Priestia megaterium: one gene and its partner. The main gene of each other region encodes a partner of the protein of the gene in region 2 in a complex. Links are inferred from orthologs where the notes say so. Each region holds a gene or a part of one and is shown on either strand. Other genes may lie near its edges. The genes, in order: secG and secY.

Region 1 (7,821 bases), 4.7 Mb from region 2 along the record:
TGATTCAAGCAAAAGAAAAAATCTCAAAAATTGCGCTTCATCAAATTTCTAGAGAACCCGTAACCAATTTAATTAATACCCTTATGGGTGCAAGCAGCGGTTTGATGAAGGCAGACCCAGAGGTAACCGCTAAACTTGTGAACAGTGCAACAGCTGGTATGAACGAAGCAAATGAATATGTAAAAACAGGAAAAAAAGTAAGTGCGTTAGCTCTTATAAAAGCGCTAAATGATCCAGATGTTAATCGTGCAATTGGATTTGGACTTCACTTTTTAAAAGGAATGGGCAAAGCGTTGGAAGAGTAAATAAGACAGCGACTTGAAAGTTTTTTCCCTTTCAAGTCGCTGTTTTCTTTTTAGGAAGTCCCTTTCTAAGTGAACGTGATATAGTTATACTAAATTGCTCTACTAAAACTAATTGAGGTGACACGATGCAACAATACTTTAAACCCTTATTCGCACTATTATTTTTAATTATGTTTACTGCTGCTTGTTCGAACGGAACAAATACGAGTCAATCAGCGGCTCAGTACCAAAACGTCAGCTTAACGATATCCGCTGCAGCCAGCTTAAAAGATGCGCTTACTGATATTCAAAAGCAATATGAAACAAAGCATCCGAATGTCGACTTAAAATTTAATTTTGGGGCTTCAGGCTCGCTGCAACAGCAAATCGAAAACGGCGCACCGGCTGATTTGTTTTTTTCAGCAGCGGAAGATAAGTTTGATGCACTGGTAAAGTCGGGAGTTATTTCTAAAGAAAATGGAACTGACTTGGTTGGCAACGACCTTGTGCTTATCGTCCCAAAGAATAATTCGGCTGCCATCAAAAATTTTGAAGATCTATCAAAGCCTGCTGTTCAAAAAATTGCACTTGGCATACCGGAATCCGTTCCTGCCGGACAGTATGCAAAAGAGACTTTTGAACACATGAATCTGTGGAAAAACGTTGAGCCTAAAACCGTCTATGCAAAAGACGTACGCCAGGTGCTTTCCTATGTGGAGACAGGAAACGTTGAAGCTGGAGTTGTTTATAAAACCGATGCGTTGATTTCAAAAAAAGTGAAGATTGTAGCCACTGCAGATCATAGCACTCACAAACCAATTGTATATCCTGTAGGCGTTATTAAGGATTCGAAACATCCACAAGAAGCCAAGGATTTTTATCAATTTTTACAAAGTAAGACGGCTCTTAACACGTTTAAAAAATACGGTTTCACTGCGAATTGAGACTGCTATGATTCAAGAGTTTTTATCTCCTCTTCAGCTATCGCTTAAAATTGCATTAGTAGCGGGATTTGTCGTGATTATTCTAGGCACTGTTATAGGAAAACTGTTATCAAGGAAACACTTTAAGGGAAAAGTGATGGTTGAAACGGTGTTGATGCTGCCATTGGTCCTGCCTCCGTCCGTTGTTGGATTTTTATTGATTGTCATATTCGGAAAACACAGCCTACTCGGCCGAGCAATTGAATGGTTCTTTCAACAACCCGTTATTTTTACGTGGTGGGCAGCTGTTATTGCATCCGTTGTCGTTGCGTTTCCCCTTATGTATCAATCTGCCAAAACGGGCTTCCAAGGCGTTGATCATGAAATTGAAGACGCAGCTCGAGTAGATGGTGCAAGCGAATGGAAAGTCTTTTTCTTTATTTCCATTCCTTTAGCTTCTAAAGCTATCGTAACAGGAGGTGTGTTAAGTCTGGCAAGAGCACTCGGAGAATTTGGAGCCACTTTGATGTTTGCTGGCAATATTCCAGGTGAAACTCAAACTGTTCCTACCGCTATCTACGTCGCGATTGACTCTGGAAACACGAATCTCGCTTGGCTATGGGTTATCTCGATCGTCTTTCTTTCCTTTCTTATGCTGCTTTTTGTTCAGCTTAAACAAAAGTAAAAGGATGCCTCTTACACAAAGAGGCATCCTTTTACTTTTGTACCGCTTTTTCAATTTTACATACATCATAAATTAAAAAGGAGCTAATCAAATGTAGATCATACATTTGATTAGCTCCTGTTATAAGTAAGGTAAGCCACCAAAAATATGTATTTGGTGGAGACGGTGGGAGTCGAACCCACGTCCAGAAATATCGCCACTTAAGCGTCTACGAGTGTAGTTGGCATATTGATCATTCGCGAGCTGTTCTGCCTACCAACAGGCGTCCCAGTCGCTAGTCTGATTATTCTCTTCCTTCGTCCTCAGACGGCGAACTCTGGCGTAGCCCACTTAAAGTGAGTCCCTTACCCTACCACATGGGCGATGGAGGGAGGAACCGCTAAGCTACTATTATGCAGCTAAAGCGAAGTTATTGTTAGATTTGCCAGTTATTATTGGCGTTGATGTTTTAACGAGGCCATCTCCTCGACTCGCAACCTAAGCTCGAACTATCCCTGTCGAATCCGTAACGTCCCCATATAAAAGGGAGTCGGAATGTGTAAGAAAAATTCTTACATCAGATAGCGACTTCAGTGTGCAAAATGAAATCTAACTGATAACAATATTTATTATATCACAAAATGAGCATTTTGCAATTGTAAGATTTTGTAATTTTACATCTTTTGACGATCACGAAATGCTCGTTCGATATCACGCTTGGCTTCTTTACGCTTTAAGTCTTCACGCTTATCATATTTCTTTTTACCCTTACCAAGCCCTAGTAAAACCTTTGCGTATCCATTTTTCAAATACACTTTTAACGGAACTAGTGAATAACCTGTTTCTTTTGAATAGCCAATTAGCTTGCTGATTTCGCGTTTATGCAGCAATAGCTTTCGTGTACGAAGTGGCTCATGATTGTATCGATTTCCTTGTTCGTAAGGACTAACGTGCATATTGTGTAAAAATACTTCTCCGTTTTGCACACGAGCAAAAGAGTCCTTTAAATTCACACGACCATTACGAATTGATTTAATTTCCGTTCCTTGTAGAACAATACCCGTCTCATATGTTTCTTCAATAAAAAAGTCGTGGCGGGCTTTTTTGTTTTGTGCAATTAATTTCCCTTCACCTTTTGGCATAAAACGTTCCTTCCCTTCAGCCGTACTTACGTATATGTATGATATTATGTATCATTTTACTGTATGGAAATCTAAACAACAACTAAAACGTTTAATAGAGCTGTTTTGAAGCAGAAGGTCTACCCTTCTGCTTCACTGCTGTCGATTATTTGCGCTTTTTCTTTTTGCGCTTAACGTTTGGAGCGCCTTCGAAGAATCTTTTTTTCTTTTTCTTCTTTGGTTTTTGAGTAGACCACTCTTCATTTTTGCTTCGGCTGCCCTCTCGACCTTTTCCTTTATCATCTTTGCGTGACTTTTGCTTTGCCTTAATCACTTTAGGACGATCTTTAGATAAGCGTTTGCGGCCTTCTTTCATTCCCACAATAACAAAGTCCACTGAACGCTCGTCTTTATTCACATCGGCAACTTTCACTTCAATTTCGTCTCCAATTCGGAAGACGTTGCCCGTTCTTTCTCCAATCATCGCATAATGACGTTCGTCGTAACGATAATAGTCATCCGTTAAGTCACTAACATGAACTAACCCTTCAATCGTATTTTCTAGCTCCACGAACATCCCAAAGTTTGTAACAGAGCTAATAATACCATTGAATACTTCCCCAACTTTATCAGCCATAAACTCAGCTTTTTTCATATCGTCCGTTTCTCGCTCAGCGTCAACTGAACGACGTTCCATATTAGAAGAATGCTCAGCAACATCAGGCAGAAGCTCGCGCCATTTTTCTTGCGTTTGCTGATCTGTTTTTCCTTCAATTAAATACGTACGAATGAGACGATGAACGATTAAATCCGGATAACGACGGATTGGAGACGTAAAATGCGTATAGAATTCAGCTGATAAACCAAAGTGGCCTAAACTTTCTGCTTCATATTTCGCTTGTTTCATCGAACGAAGCATAACAGTTGAAATAACCATCTCTTCAGGCGTACCCTTTACTTCTTCTAAAATATCTTGCAGCGCACGCGGATGAATATCGTTGCCTGTCCCTTTCACTGTATAACCAAAGTTTGTAATAAACTCTAAGAAACGAGTAAGCTTCTCTGCATCTGGATCTTCATGAATACGATAAATAAACGGTACGTTCATCCAGTGAAAATGTTCTGCTACTGTTTCATTCGCCGCCAGCATAAATTCTTCGATTAGCTTTTCAGCAACTGAACGTTCACGCAAAATAACATCGTGAGGATGTCCATCATCATCTACCAATACTTTTGCTTCTTTGAAATCAAAATCAATGGCACCGCGATCCATTCTCTTTTTACGAAGAATAGCTGCCAGCTTTTCCATACGCTCAAACATCGGAACGATTGGCTCGTAGCGTTCTAACACTTCTTCATCTTTATCCACTAAGATTTTGTTCACATCTGAATACGTCATTCGTTCTGTCGTTTTGATGACACTTTCAAAAATCTCATGTTTTACTACTTCACCTTGTGGATTAATTTCCATCTCACAAGAAAGTGTAAAACGGTTAACTTTTGGATTTAATGAGCAGATTCCGTTAGATAAACGGTGAGGAATCATCGGAATAACTCGGTCTACTAAATAGACGCTTGTTCCGCGCTCTGCTGCTTCTACATCAATCGGAGAACCTTCTTTAACGTAGTGACTTACATCTGCAATATGAACGCCTAATTTGTAGTTTCCGTTTTCAAGCTCTGTAACCGTTACAGCGTCATCCAAATCTTTTGCATCTGCTCCGTCAATGGTTACAATAACTTGATCCCGAAGATCGCGACGGTTACCGATATCTTTTTCATCAATCGTCTCAGGTGTATCAATTGCTTGCGTTAAAGCGTCAGCAGGAAATTCTTGAGGAAGACCGTGCTTATGGATAACAGAAATGATATCGATCCCCGGATCGTTTTTATGTCCAAGAATTTGAACAACTTTTCCTTCTGCATTCATGCGGCCTTCCGGATAGGTTGTGAGCTCTACTACTACTTTATGGCCTTCAACTGCACCGTTTCTTGCTGCTTTGGGAATAAAGATATCACCTGCAATTTTTTTGTCATCCGCAATCACAAAGCCGAAATTCTTGCTTTGCGTATACGTACCTACAATTTGCTGGGTACCTCGTTCTAAGATTTTTACAATGGTTCCTTCACGACGAGCACCTGATGATTCTGATAACACTCTTGCAAGCACAATATCTCCGTGCATAGCATTGTTTGTTTCAGTAGGGGGAATAAATACATCACCCGCATCTTTTTCTTCAGGAACTACGAACGCAAACCCTTTTGCATGTCCGCTTACTTTCCCTTTGACAAAATTCATTTGTTCCGGCAGCCCGTAGCGGTCATTTCTTGCTCGGATAATTAAACCCTTCTCTTCCATAATAACAAGTGCCTTAACAAACTCTTTGAATGACTCTGCATCCTCCGTATTAAATTCTTTTGCAAGCTCTTGGACAGTCAAAGGTTTGTAATTATCCCTTTTCATAAAATCCAATATTTCATTCATATAGGGCTGATTTTCTTCTTTCACATCATGTCCCTCCTTTTTCATTATTCGTATTATCTCTATTACCAATCAAGTGATTCCAAAAATGCATATACATCCTCGTGAAGCTGATCTCGCTCTTTATCAAAGGTAATGGTATGACCAGATTCTTCGTACCACTTTATATCTTTTGTAGGAGACTCGACGCTATTATAAATAATATTGGCGCTGTCTGTATTAATCATATGATCATGACGACCTTGTACAACAAATGTCGGTGCATAAATCATATCAACTGAATTTCGCACTTCAGCGATTAATTCCTGTAAAGACTTTAACGTGTTCATTGGTGTTTGTTTGAACTCTTCCATTTCTTGTTCAATCTGTTCAGACGATTTACCTTCACGCTTTTTATATTCGCGTGCATACGCTAAAACACCTTCATACATGACTTCTTCACTCTTTATATACATAGGCGCGCACATAGGCACAATACCCTTTATAGGTACAGTGTAACCTAATTTCAGTGAAAATACGCCACCTAGTGAAAGACCTACAGCGGCAATACTTTCATGGCCTTTACTTTTCAAAAACTCATAGCCTTCCATGACATCTTTCCACCAATCTTTTGGACCAGTATGAACAAGCTCTTCAGGCGCTACACCGTGTCCTTTATAGTGAGGTGCGTGGCATGTGTATCCTTTTTTCTCTAAAAAACGACCTAACATACGAACATCAGCAGAATTTCCGGTAAAACCGTGAAGTAATAAAACAGCCTTTTCGCCGCCTTCAAATGTAAATGGCTTTGGTTGTGCAATTTTCATATATCATTTAACTCCTTTTAGTTATAATATCTGCAGTCATAATAGAAAAAAACATGTATTTATGTGACGGTCATCACATAACAAGAGATGTGTCCGTCAACTTTTACGCTTTTATACTATATTTAGTACTTTTTTCTAAAGCTATATTATATCATTACTTAAAAATGAAATTAAAGTATTCAACACGCCCATTAAAAAAGCCACCTAATACATAAGTTGGTATACACCAAGTACGTATGCATTAGGTGGCAGTCTATCCAGTAACATATTAAAGTTTGAAATAAGATACAGCAAGTGTTAACGCAAAGAATAAGATAGATAACACTACTGTCAAACGGTGTAAAACTAAGTCAATTCCACGTGCTTTTTGTTTTCCAAATAACGTTTCAGCTCCACCGGAAATAGCTCCAGATAATCCAGTAGTTTTGCTTGATTGTAAAACGACCACAACAATCAATGCAATTGAAACAATCACTAGCAAAGTAATCAGCAATGTATGCACTAAGACACACCTCCTACACCAAGTAATAGTCAATCAGCGGGGTTTCTTCATCCCTTCTGATTGGCATTACCGGGGATAAAGTACGCGCACTACGCTAAGGTTAATTTATCATAAAAAACCCTCTCATACAAGTAATGACAGCGAAATACGCCGGATTTTAACATAAAAAAACGGATGACAATCGTCATCCGTTTTTTATGATTTCAACTTATTTTTTTAAGTTGTAGAAAGATTTAGCGCCATCGTATACAGCTAGAACACCTAGCTCGTCTTCGATGCGTAGTAATTGGTTGTATTTCGCAATACGGTCTGTACGGCTCATAGAACCAGTTTTGATTTGACCAGCATTTGTTGCAACAGCGATATCAGCGATTGTTGCATCTTCAGTTTCACCAGAACGGTGAGAAACTACTGCTGTGTAACCAGCACGTTTAGCCATTTCAATAGCTTCGAACGTTTCAGTTAATGTACCGATTTGGTTAACTTTGATAAGGATAGAGTTACCTACGCCTTGTTCGATACCTTGAGAAAGTTTTTTCGTGTTTGTTACGAATAAATCGTCACCAACAAGCTGTACTTTGCCGCCAATGCGCTCAGTTAATAGCTTGTGACCATCCCAGTCATTTTCGTCTAAACCGTCTTCGATTGAAACGATTGGGAATTCGTTAACTAACTGCTCGTAGAAATCTACCATTTCAGCAGAAGTTACGCCTGTACGACCTTCGCCTGCTAAGTCATATTTACCAGTTTCTTTGTTGAAGAATTCAGAAGAAGCAACGTCCATACCTAATTGGATGTCTTGACCAGCTTTGTAGCCAGCTTTTTCGATTGCTTCAACAATTACTTCTAATGCTTCACGGTTAGAACCAAGGTTTGGAGCGAATCCACCTTCGTCACCTACAGCTGTGTTTAAGCCTTTTGCAGATAAAACAGATTTTAACGCGTGGAATACTTCAGCACCCATACGGATTGCTTCTTTGAATGTAGGAGCTCCTACAGGTAAAATCATGAACTCTTGGAAGTCAACGTTGTTATCAGC
Region 2 (8,141 bases):
AAAAAGAACCTGTTCTGAACATCCGGAGATCGTAATCATTAAATTCAAGATGATTGACGCTAATATACATCTTTACCATTTTAACAGCAATTCAGACGAAAAACGATCATCGTGAATTTAGATAATTACTGTTTACTGTCCAGTGCATCTAGCGAGGAATGGATAGAGATAACATCCTTTAACATTACAATGCTGTCAGAATTTCATATCCCGTCTCAGTAATTGCAATAGTATGTTCGAAGTGCGCACACATTTTACCATCCACTGTCACAACTGTCCAGTTATCAGGTAATGTCTTTACATATCGCATACCAGCATTCACCATTGGCTCAACTGCCAATACCATGCCTGGACGTAGACGCGGTCCTTTATTCGGTGGACCATAATGAGGTACTTGCGGATCTTCATGTAAGTCTTTGCCGACACCATGGCCAACATATTCTCTTACAATCGAAAAGTTACGTGATTCTGCGTACTGTTGAATAGCATGTGAAATATTCGACAAACGCTCACCCGGCTTCGCTTCTGCTAATCCTTTGTAGAGAGATTGCTCAGTCACATCAAGCAGCTCTTGATTTTCTAATGAAATCTTTCCTACTCCATATGTCCAAGCTGAGTCACCATGATAGCCACCGAATTTAGCTCCGATGTCTAAACTGATGATATCCCCTTCATTAAGCTTGCGTTCTCCCGGAATACCATGAACTAATTCTTCATTCACAGAAGCACATACACTGCCGCGAAAACCATTATACCCTTTAAAAGACGGAATTGCATCATGTTGACGAATAAAATTTTCAGCAATTGCATCCAATTCTATAGTCGTAATACCTGGAACGATATGTTTTTTCAACTCTTGATGAGTTAAAGCCACGATTCGTCCAGCTTCACGCATGACCTCAATTTCCTCTGGTGTCTTGCAAATGATCATTGCTTAACCCCAGCAAGTAATTGACGAACATCCTCAAACACAATGTTAATATCTTGATTACCATTAATATTGCGTAGATAACCTTTTTCTTGATAAAAATCAAGTAGAGGTTGAGATTGTTTAACATTAACTGAAAGTCTAGTTGAAACCGTCTCAGCATTGTCATCTGCACGTTGATAAAGCTCTCCGCCACATTTGTCACAAACTCCTTCTTTCGCAGGAGGATTGAATACTAAGTGGTAAGTAGCTCCGCAATCTTTACAAATGCGGCGTCCAGTAAGACGCTCCATTAAAATGCTTTGATCTACATCAATATTAATCACATAATCAATTTGCTTGTTTAGTTCTTTTGTAATTGTTTCAAGAGCTTCTGCTTGGGCTACTGTTCTCGGGAAGCCATCAAGTAAAAAGCCGTTTTCACAATCTTGTTTGTTTAAACGCTCGCGCACAATTCCAATTGTTACTTCATCAGGAACAAGGTTACCTTGGTCCATAAATGATTTAGCTTTTAAACCTAGTTGCGTTCCTTCTTTAATTGCAGCTCGGAACATATCTCCTGTTGAGATATGAGGGATATCGTAATGCTCAACGATTTTTTCTGCTTGAGTACCTTTCCCAGCACCAGGAAGGCCCATTAACACTAAATTCATTTCTTGCTTCCCCCTCAGTATCTTATCCGTTTAATGGGAAAGCAGCCTGCCTCCCACTAAACAGCTTTACTTAATAAATCCCTTATAATGGCGTTTCACTAATTGACTCTCAAGTTGTTTCATTGTCTCAAGAGCTACACCGACAACAATTAACAAACTAGTACCGCCGATCTGAGCAGATGAGGGTAGGTTTGCAATTTTGATGAACAGAACCGGCAACACAGCAATTAACGCAAGGAATATCGAACCGATTAATGTCAGACGATATAACACTTTCGTTAAATAAGCTTGTGTGCTTTTACCAGGACGGATGCCTGGGATGTAGCCACCTTGCTTTTTCAAGTTCTCTGCTACTTGTTCAGGGTTAACTTGAACAAATGTATAGAAGTAACAAAAAGCAATGATTAACGCTACATACACTATCATACCAATTGGCTTAGTATAGTCAAATGTATTCTGAATCCACGTCGTTACATCATTTGGACCGAAAAATGATGCAATTGTTGGTGGTGTGATAATAAATGAAACTGCAAAGATAACAGGAATAACCCCAGCAGCATTTACTTTTAACGGTAAATGAGTGGATTGACCTCCAACAGGATTACGACCAGCTGAACCCTTTGCATATTGAATAGGAATTTTTCGTAGCGCTTGTTGGAAGTAAATAACCCCAACAATAATAGCTAAAACTGCAATCGCAATTAAAACTACCGTTACGATACGAATGAATAATTGATCCCCAACGTCTTCAAATTGCTGTGCATAAATTTGATTTAATGTTGTCGGAATACCAGCTGCAATCCCAGCAAAGATAATGATAGAAATACCATTACCTACGCCTTTTGCAGTAATCTGTTCTCCTAACCACATTAAGAAGGCAGTACCTGCCGTTAACACTGTAGCAATTAGAAGATACGTAGAAATTCCTGGATTAGCGATCAATTGTCCGCCCGAAATATTGTTGAATCCTATAGACATACCTAAAGCCTGGATAAATCCAAGCACAATTGTTCCATAACGAGTTACTTGAGCTAATTTACGGCGCCCAACATCTCCCTGCTTTGACCATTCTGTAAACTTAGGTACAACATCCATCTGCAATAATTGGACGATGATGGATGCTGTAATATAAGGCATAATGCCCATAGCAAGAATGGAAAAGTTTTTTAACGCGCCGCCGCCAAATGTATTCAGAACTCCGAATACATTTAACCCATCTTGCAATTTTAGTACATCCGTATTAACACTTGGTACAGGAATAAATGTACCAATTCGGAAGACAATTAACATTAACAAAGTGAAAAAGATTTTTTGTCTTATTTCACGCACGCGCATTAAATTGGAGATTGTTTGAAACATTAGATCACCTCAACTGTACCGCCAGCAGCTTCGATAGCTTCTTTAGCAGTTGAAGAGAATTTAGCAGCTTTAACAGTTAGCTTAGAGTTTAATGTACCGTTTCCTAGTACTTTAACGCCAGCTTTTGCTTTGCTTACTAAACCAGTTTCGATTAATAATTCTGGTGTTACTTCAGTTCCATCTTCAAAACGGTTAAGAGCTTCTAAATTAACGATCGCGTATTCTTTGCGATTGATATTAGTGAACCCACGTTTTGGAAGACGACGGAATAAAGGAGTTTGACCACCTTCGAAGCCAGGTCTTACGCCACCGCCAGAGCGAGCGTTTTGCCCTTTGTGACCTTTACCTGAAGTCTTTCCGTTACCTGAACCAGTACCACGACCTACACGGTTACGTACTTTACGTGAACCTTCAGCTGGTTTCAATTCATGAAGTTTCATTCCGGAGCACCTCCTTAGAGTGACAATTTATACTTATTGCTCTTTTACTGTAACAAGGTGAGCTACTTTGTTAATCATTCCGCGAATTGCAGGATTATCGTCTTGAACGACAGTTTGATTTAACTTACGTAGGCCAAGTGTACGAACAGTTACACGTTGATCTTCTGGACGACCAATTACGCTACGAGTAAGGGTAATTGCTAGTTTGTTTGCCATTCCATATCCCTCCCTTATCCTAACAGTTCTTCTACAGTCTTGCCACGTAGTTTTGCAACATCTTCAGCACGTTTTAGGTTAGCTAAACCGTTAAGAGTTGCACGTACCATGTTGATTGGAGTGTTTGAACCTAAAGATTTAGATAGAATATCACTTACTCCACCCAATTCTAGTACCGCACGAACTGGGCCACCAGCGATAACTCCTGTACCTTCAGAAGCAGGTTTTAAGAAAATTTGACCTGCACCAAATTGTCCAAGGATTTCGTGTGGAATAGTTGTACCAACCATAGGTACAGTAATTAAGTTTTTCTTCGCATCTTCAATTGCTTTACGGATTGCATCTGGTACCTCTTGTGCTTTACCAGTACCGAATCCAACGTGACCGTTTTTGTCACCAACTACAACTAATGCAGCGAAGCGGAAACGACGTCCACCTTTCACAACTTTAGCTACGCGGTTAACGGTAACAACACGTTCTTCAAGCTCTAATTTATTTGGATCAATACGACGCATGATTTTCCCTCCTTTTACAATTAGAATTGTAATCCAGCTTCACGAGCAGCGTCAGCTAATGCTTTAACACGGCCATGATATAAATAACCGCCACGGTCGAATACTACTTCGTTTACACCTTTTTCTACTGCGCGTTTAGCGACTAATTCGCCAACTTTGATAGCAGCTTCAGTGTTACCAGTGCTTTCTAAAGTCAGGTCTTTATCTAACGTTGAAGCACTTGCGATTGTTACTGAATTTAAATCGTCGATAACTTGTGCGTAAATATGTTGATTAGAACGGAACACGTTTAAACGCGGACGAGTTGCAGTTCCAGATAACTTCGCACGAACACGAGCATGTCTTTTTTTACGAACTTTGTTTTTATCAAGCTTCGTGATCATTTCGGGCACTCCTTTCTTTTACCTAACCGGCATTACTTCTTAGCAGTTTTACCTTCTTTACGACGTACATATTCGCCTTCGTAACGAATACCTTTACCTTTGTAAGGCTCTGGTGGACGAACGTCACGAATATTTGCAGCTAATGCACCTACGCGTTCTTTATCAATACCTTTAATAACGATCTTAGTTTGAGAAGGAACTTCGATTTCAATTCCTGTTTCAGGAGTAATCTCAACTGGGTGAGAGTATCCAACGCTCAATACTAATTTGCTACCAGATTTTTGTGCACGGTAACCTACACCGACTAATTCTAAACCACGTTCGAATCCTTTAGTAACACCTTCAACCATGTTACCTAAAAGGCTACGAGTAGTTCCATGAAGAGCGCGGTGCTCTTTATTGTCACTAGGACGATTAACAACTAATACGTTGTCTTCAACTTTAATTTCGATTTCAGGGTGGAATGTACGAGTTAATTCACCCTTTGGTCCTTTTACAGTTACAGTGTTGCTCTCGTTCGTAACTGTAACACCTGCTGGAAGTTCTAAAGGCTTTTTACCAACACGTGACATAGTTACACCTCCATTCACATTTAAAACTTATTACCAAACGTACGCTAATACTTCTCCACCAGTTTGCTTTTGACGAGCTTCTTTGTCAGTTAAAACACCTTGAGAAGTAGAAACGATTGCGATACCTAAACCGTTAAGTACACGTGGTACTTCGTTAGTTTTTGCATAAACACGTAGACCAGGTTTACTGATACGTTTTAAGCCTGTAATTACACGTTCGTTATTTGAACCGTATTTTAAGAAGATACGGATAATACCTTGTTTGTTGTCTTCGATGTATTCTACATCACGTACGAAACCCTCACGCTTAAGGATTTCTGCAATTTGCTTCTTAATGTTAGAAGCAGGAACTTCAATTTTCTCATGACGAACCATGTTCGCATTGCGGATACGAGTTAGTAAATCTGCAATAGGATCAGTCATTACCATATTAATTTACCTCCTTCCCAAACTTGGGTTTTACCAACTAGCTTTTTTAACACCAGGAATTTGACCTTTATAAGCAAGCTCACGGAAACAAATACGGCAAAGCTTGAATTTACGTAGTACTGAGTGTGGACGTCCACAACGTTCGCAACGTGTATACTCTTGTACTTGGAATTTTTGCTGGCGTTTTTGCTTCGCAATCATTGATTTTTTAGCCACATTTTCGCCTCCTCTGCTTAACGTTGGCAGTTATTACTTCTGGAATGGCATACCGAACTGAGTTAAAAGCTCACGAGCTTCTTCATCAGTGTTTGCTGTTGTAACAATAACGATATCCATACCACGAACTTTAGTTACTTTATCATAATCGATCTCTGGGAAGATCAATTGTTCTTTAACACCTAACGTGTAGTTTCCACGACCATCAAATGCTTTTTTAGATACACCACGGAAATCGCGCACACGTGGAAGTGATACTGATACTAATTTATCGAAGAATTCGTACATACGCTCGCCGCGTAAAGTAACTTTCGCACCGATTGGCATACCTTCACGAAGACGGAAACCAGCGATAGATTTTTTCGCACGAGTTACAACAGGTTTTTGACCAGTGATTTCAGCTAGTTCTTCAACAGCGTTATCTAAAGCTTTTGAGTTAGAAACAGCATCACCGATACCCATGTTGATTACGATCTTGTCGATTTTTGGCACTTGCATTACAGATTCATAATTAAACTTGCTAACTAGAGCAGGAGTAATCTCTTTTGTAAATTTCTCTTTAAGACGGTTCATGTGAACTAAACCTCCCTTCACATTTCATTAATTATTTATCTAAAGTTTCACCAGATTTTTTTGCTACACGTACCTTTTTGCCATCGATAACTTGGTACCCAACACGAGTTGGCTCACCAGATTTAGGATCCAACGGCATTACGTTTGATACGTGGATAGGTGCCTCTTGGCTAACGATTCCACCTTGTGGATTTACTTGAGAAGGTTTAGAGTGTTTTTTCACAACGTTCACGCCTTCAACAAGTACACGGTCTTTCTTTGGGAAAGCTGCAAGTACTTCACCTTGCTTACCTTTGTCTTTACCAGAGATAACCACTACTTTGTCGCCCTTTTTAACATGCATCCTATTCGCACCTCCTTAAAAGGCATTTTGTATTTGTTCTATATATCAATTAGATAACTTCTGGAGCCAATGATACGATCTTCATGAAGTTGTTATCACGTAATTCACGAGCAACTGGTCCGAAGATACGAGTACCACGTGGTCCTTTGTCGTCACGGATGATTACGCAAGCATTTTCGTCGAAACGGATGTAAGAACCGTCAGTACGGCGAACACCACTTTTTGTACGTACAACAACAGCTTTAACAACGTCACCTTTTTTAACAACGCCTCCTGGTGTTGCTTGTTTCACCGTACAAACGATAACATCACCAATGTTTGCTGTCTTACGACCTGAACCACCAAGTACTTTAATAGTAAGTACCTCACGTGCACCAGAGTTGTCTGCAACTTTTAAACGAGATTCTTGTTGAATCATGTACGAAACCTCCCTTCGGATGAATCATTCTTATCCGATCTATCTTAACTATTAGATGATAACAGCTTTTTCTACAACTTCTACTAGACGGAAACGTTTAGTAGCTGATAACGGACGAGTTTCCATGATCTTCACGATATCGCCTAGTTGAGCTGTATTGTTTTCATCGTGAGCTTTGAATTTCTTTGAGTATTTTACACGCTTGCCATAAAGCGAATGCTTTTTGTAAGTTTCAACAAGAACAGTAACAGTCTTATCCATTTTGTCAGAAACTACGCGGCCAGTGTAAACTTTACGTTGGTTGCGTTCACTCATTCTGAAAGCCTCCTCTCAGACTTAATTATTTATTAGCAGCAATCTCTCTTTCACGAACTACAGTTTTCATACGAGCGATCGATTTGCGCACTTCGCGAATACGAGTAGTATTCTCTAATTGTCCAGTCGCTAATTGGAAACGAAGGTTAAACAACTCTTCTTTTAAAGCCTTAACTTTTTGTTCAATTTCAGCAGTGGTAAGGTCACGAATTTCATTAGCTTTCATTAGAATCACCACCAATTTCTTCACGTTTTACAAACTTACATTTTACAGGTAGCTTGTGTGCAGCTAAACGTAAAGCTTCACGTGCAACCTCTTCAGATACACCTGAAATTTCAAACATTACTTTTCCAGGTTTAACAACTGCTACCCAACCTTCAGGAGCACCTTTACCAGAACCCATTCGGACTTCTAGAGGCTTAGCAGTATAAGGTTTAGAAGGGAAAATTTTAATCCATACTTTACCGCCACGTTTCATGTAACGAGTCATTGCGATACGAGCAGCTTCGATTTGACGGTTTGTAATCCAAGAAGCTTCAGTAGCTTGTAAACCGAATTCACCGAAATGTACTTCCGTACCACCTTTAGCGCGTCCACGCATTTTTCCGCGATGTTCGCGACGATATTTAACGCGTTTTGGTAATAACATAATTATTTTCCTCCTTCCTCAGTTTTCTTTTTAGTAGGAAGAACCTCTCCACGATAGATCCATACTTTCACACCAAGTTTACCATAAGTAGTATCTGCTTCAGCGTGAGCATAGTCAATATCAGCGCGAAG

Evidence for each region.
Region 1: the proteins of secY (region 2) and secG are in contact, whole or in part, in a crystal structure (PDB 5AWW), measured with the Thermus thermophilus proteins. The link is inferred for Priestia megaterium from one-to-one orthologs. Residues at the interface, in WP_096411648.1 of Thermus thermophilus: Leu14, Gln16, Arg17, Phe20, Ile34, Pro35, Pro37, Ile72, Arg108, Arg109, Asn112, Gln113, Arg116, Ile117, Ile120, Pro145, Gly146, Trp147, Phe152, Phe155, Val156, Val159, Thr160, Val162, Ala163, Gly164, Ala166, Leu167, Trp170, Glu173; in WP_223903268.1 of Thermus thermophilus: Tyr5, Ile9, Tyr12, Leu13, Ala16, Leu19, Val20, Val23, Leu24, Gln26, Glu27, Pro28, Gln30, Gly31, Ala32, Asp34, Leu35, Met36, Gly37, Gly38, Ser39, Ala40, Asp41, Leu42, Phe43, Ala45, Arg46, Val48, Tyr53, Thr56.

What each region holds. Positions count from the first base shown.
Region 1 is NZ_CP023317.1:4,773,711-4,781,531, forward strand. What follows is about bases 5,166-7,821. They hold secG (preprotein translocase subunit SecG), read right to left. Parts: upstream 6,783-7,821; coding sequence 6,549-6,782; downstream 5,166-6,548. Other genes in these bases: rnr (ribonuclease R), read right to left, coding at 5,166-5,501; CEQ83_RS24555 (alpha/beta hydrolase), read right to left, coding at 5,540-6,280; eno (phosphopyruvate hydratase), read right to left, coding at 6,991-7,821. Also shown: CEQ83_RS24525 (helical membrane plugin domain-containing protein), read left to right, coding at 1-305; modA (molybdate ABC transporter substrate-binding protein), read left to right, coding at 431-1,228; modB (molybdate ABC transporter permease subunit), read left to right, coding at 1,236-1,892; SsrA-binding protein SmpB, read right to left, coding at 2,546-3,013; more of rnr, read right to left, coding at 3,159-5,165. UniProt on the Bacillus subtilis protein: Involved in protein export. Participates in an early event of protein translocation.
Region 2 is NZ_CP023317.1:121,388-129,528, reverse strand. The notes cover bases 795-3,770. They hold secY (preprotein translocase subunit SecY), read right to left. Parts: upstream 2,941-3,770; coding sequence 1,648-2,940; downstream 795-1,647. Other genes in these bases: rpsE (30S ribosomal protein S5), read right to left, coding at 3,611-3,770; rpmD (50S ribosomal protein L30), read right to left, coding at 3,414-3,596; rplO (50S ribosomal protein L15), read right to left, coding at 2,940-3,380; CEQ83_RS00695 (adenylate kinase), read right to left, coding at 928-1,581; map (type I methionyl aminopeptidase), read right to left, coding at 795-931. Outside these bases: more of map, read right to left, coding at 185-794; more of rpsE, read right to left, coding at 3,771-4,111; rplR (50S ribosomal protein L18), read right to left, coding at 4,132-4,494; rplF (50S ribosomal protein L6), read right to left, coding at 4,527-5,066; rpsH (30S ribosomal protein S8), read right to left, coding at 5,097-5,495; CEQ83_RS00655 (type Z 30S ribosomal protein S14), read right to left, coding at 5,526-5,711; rplE (50S ribosomal protein L5), read right to left, coding at 5,745-6,284; rplX (50S ribosomal protein L24), read right to left, coding at 6,316-6,627; rplN (50S ribosomal protein L14), read right to left, coding at 6,677-7,045; rpsQ (30S ribosomal protein S17), read right to left, coding at 7,097-7,360; rpmC (50S ribosomal protein L29), read right to left, coding at 7,386-7,586; rplP (50S ribosomal protein L16), read right to left, coding at 7,576-8,010; rpsC (30S ribosomal protein S3), read right to left, coding at 8,013-8,141. UniProt on the Bacillus subtilis protein: The central subunit of the protein translocation channel SecYEG. Consists of two halves formed by TMs 1-5 and 6-10.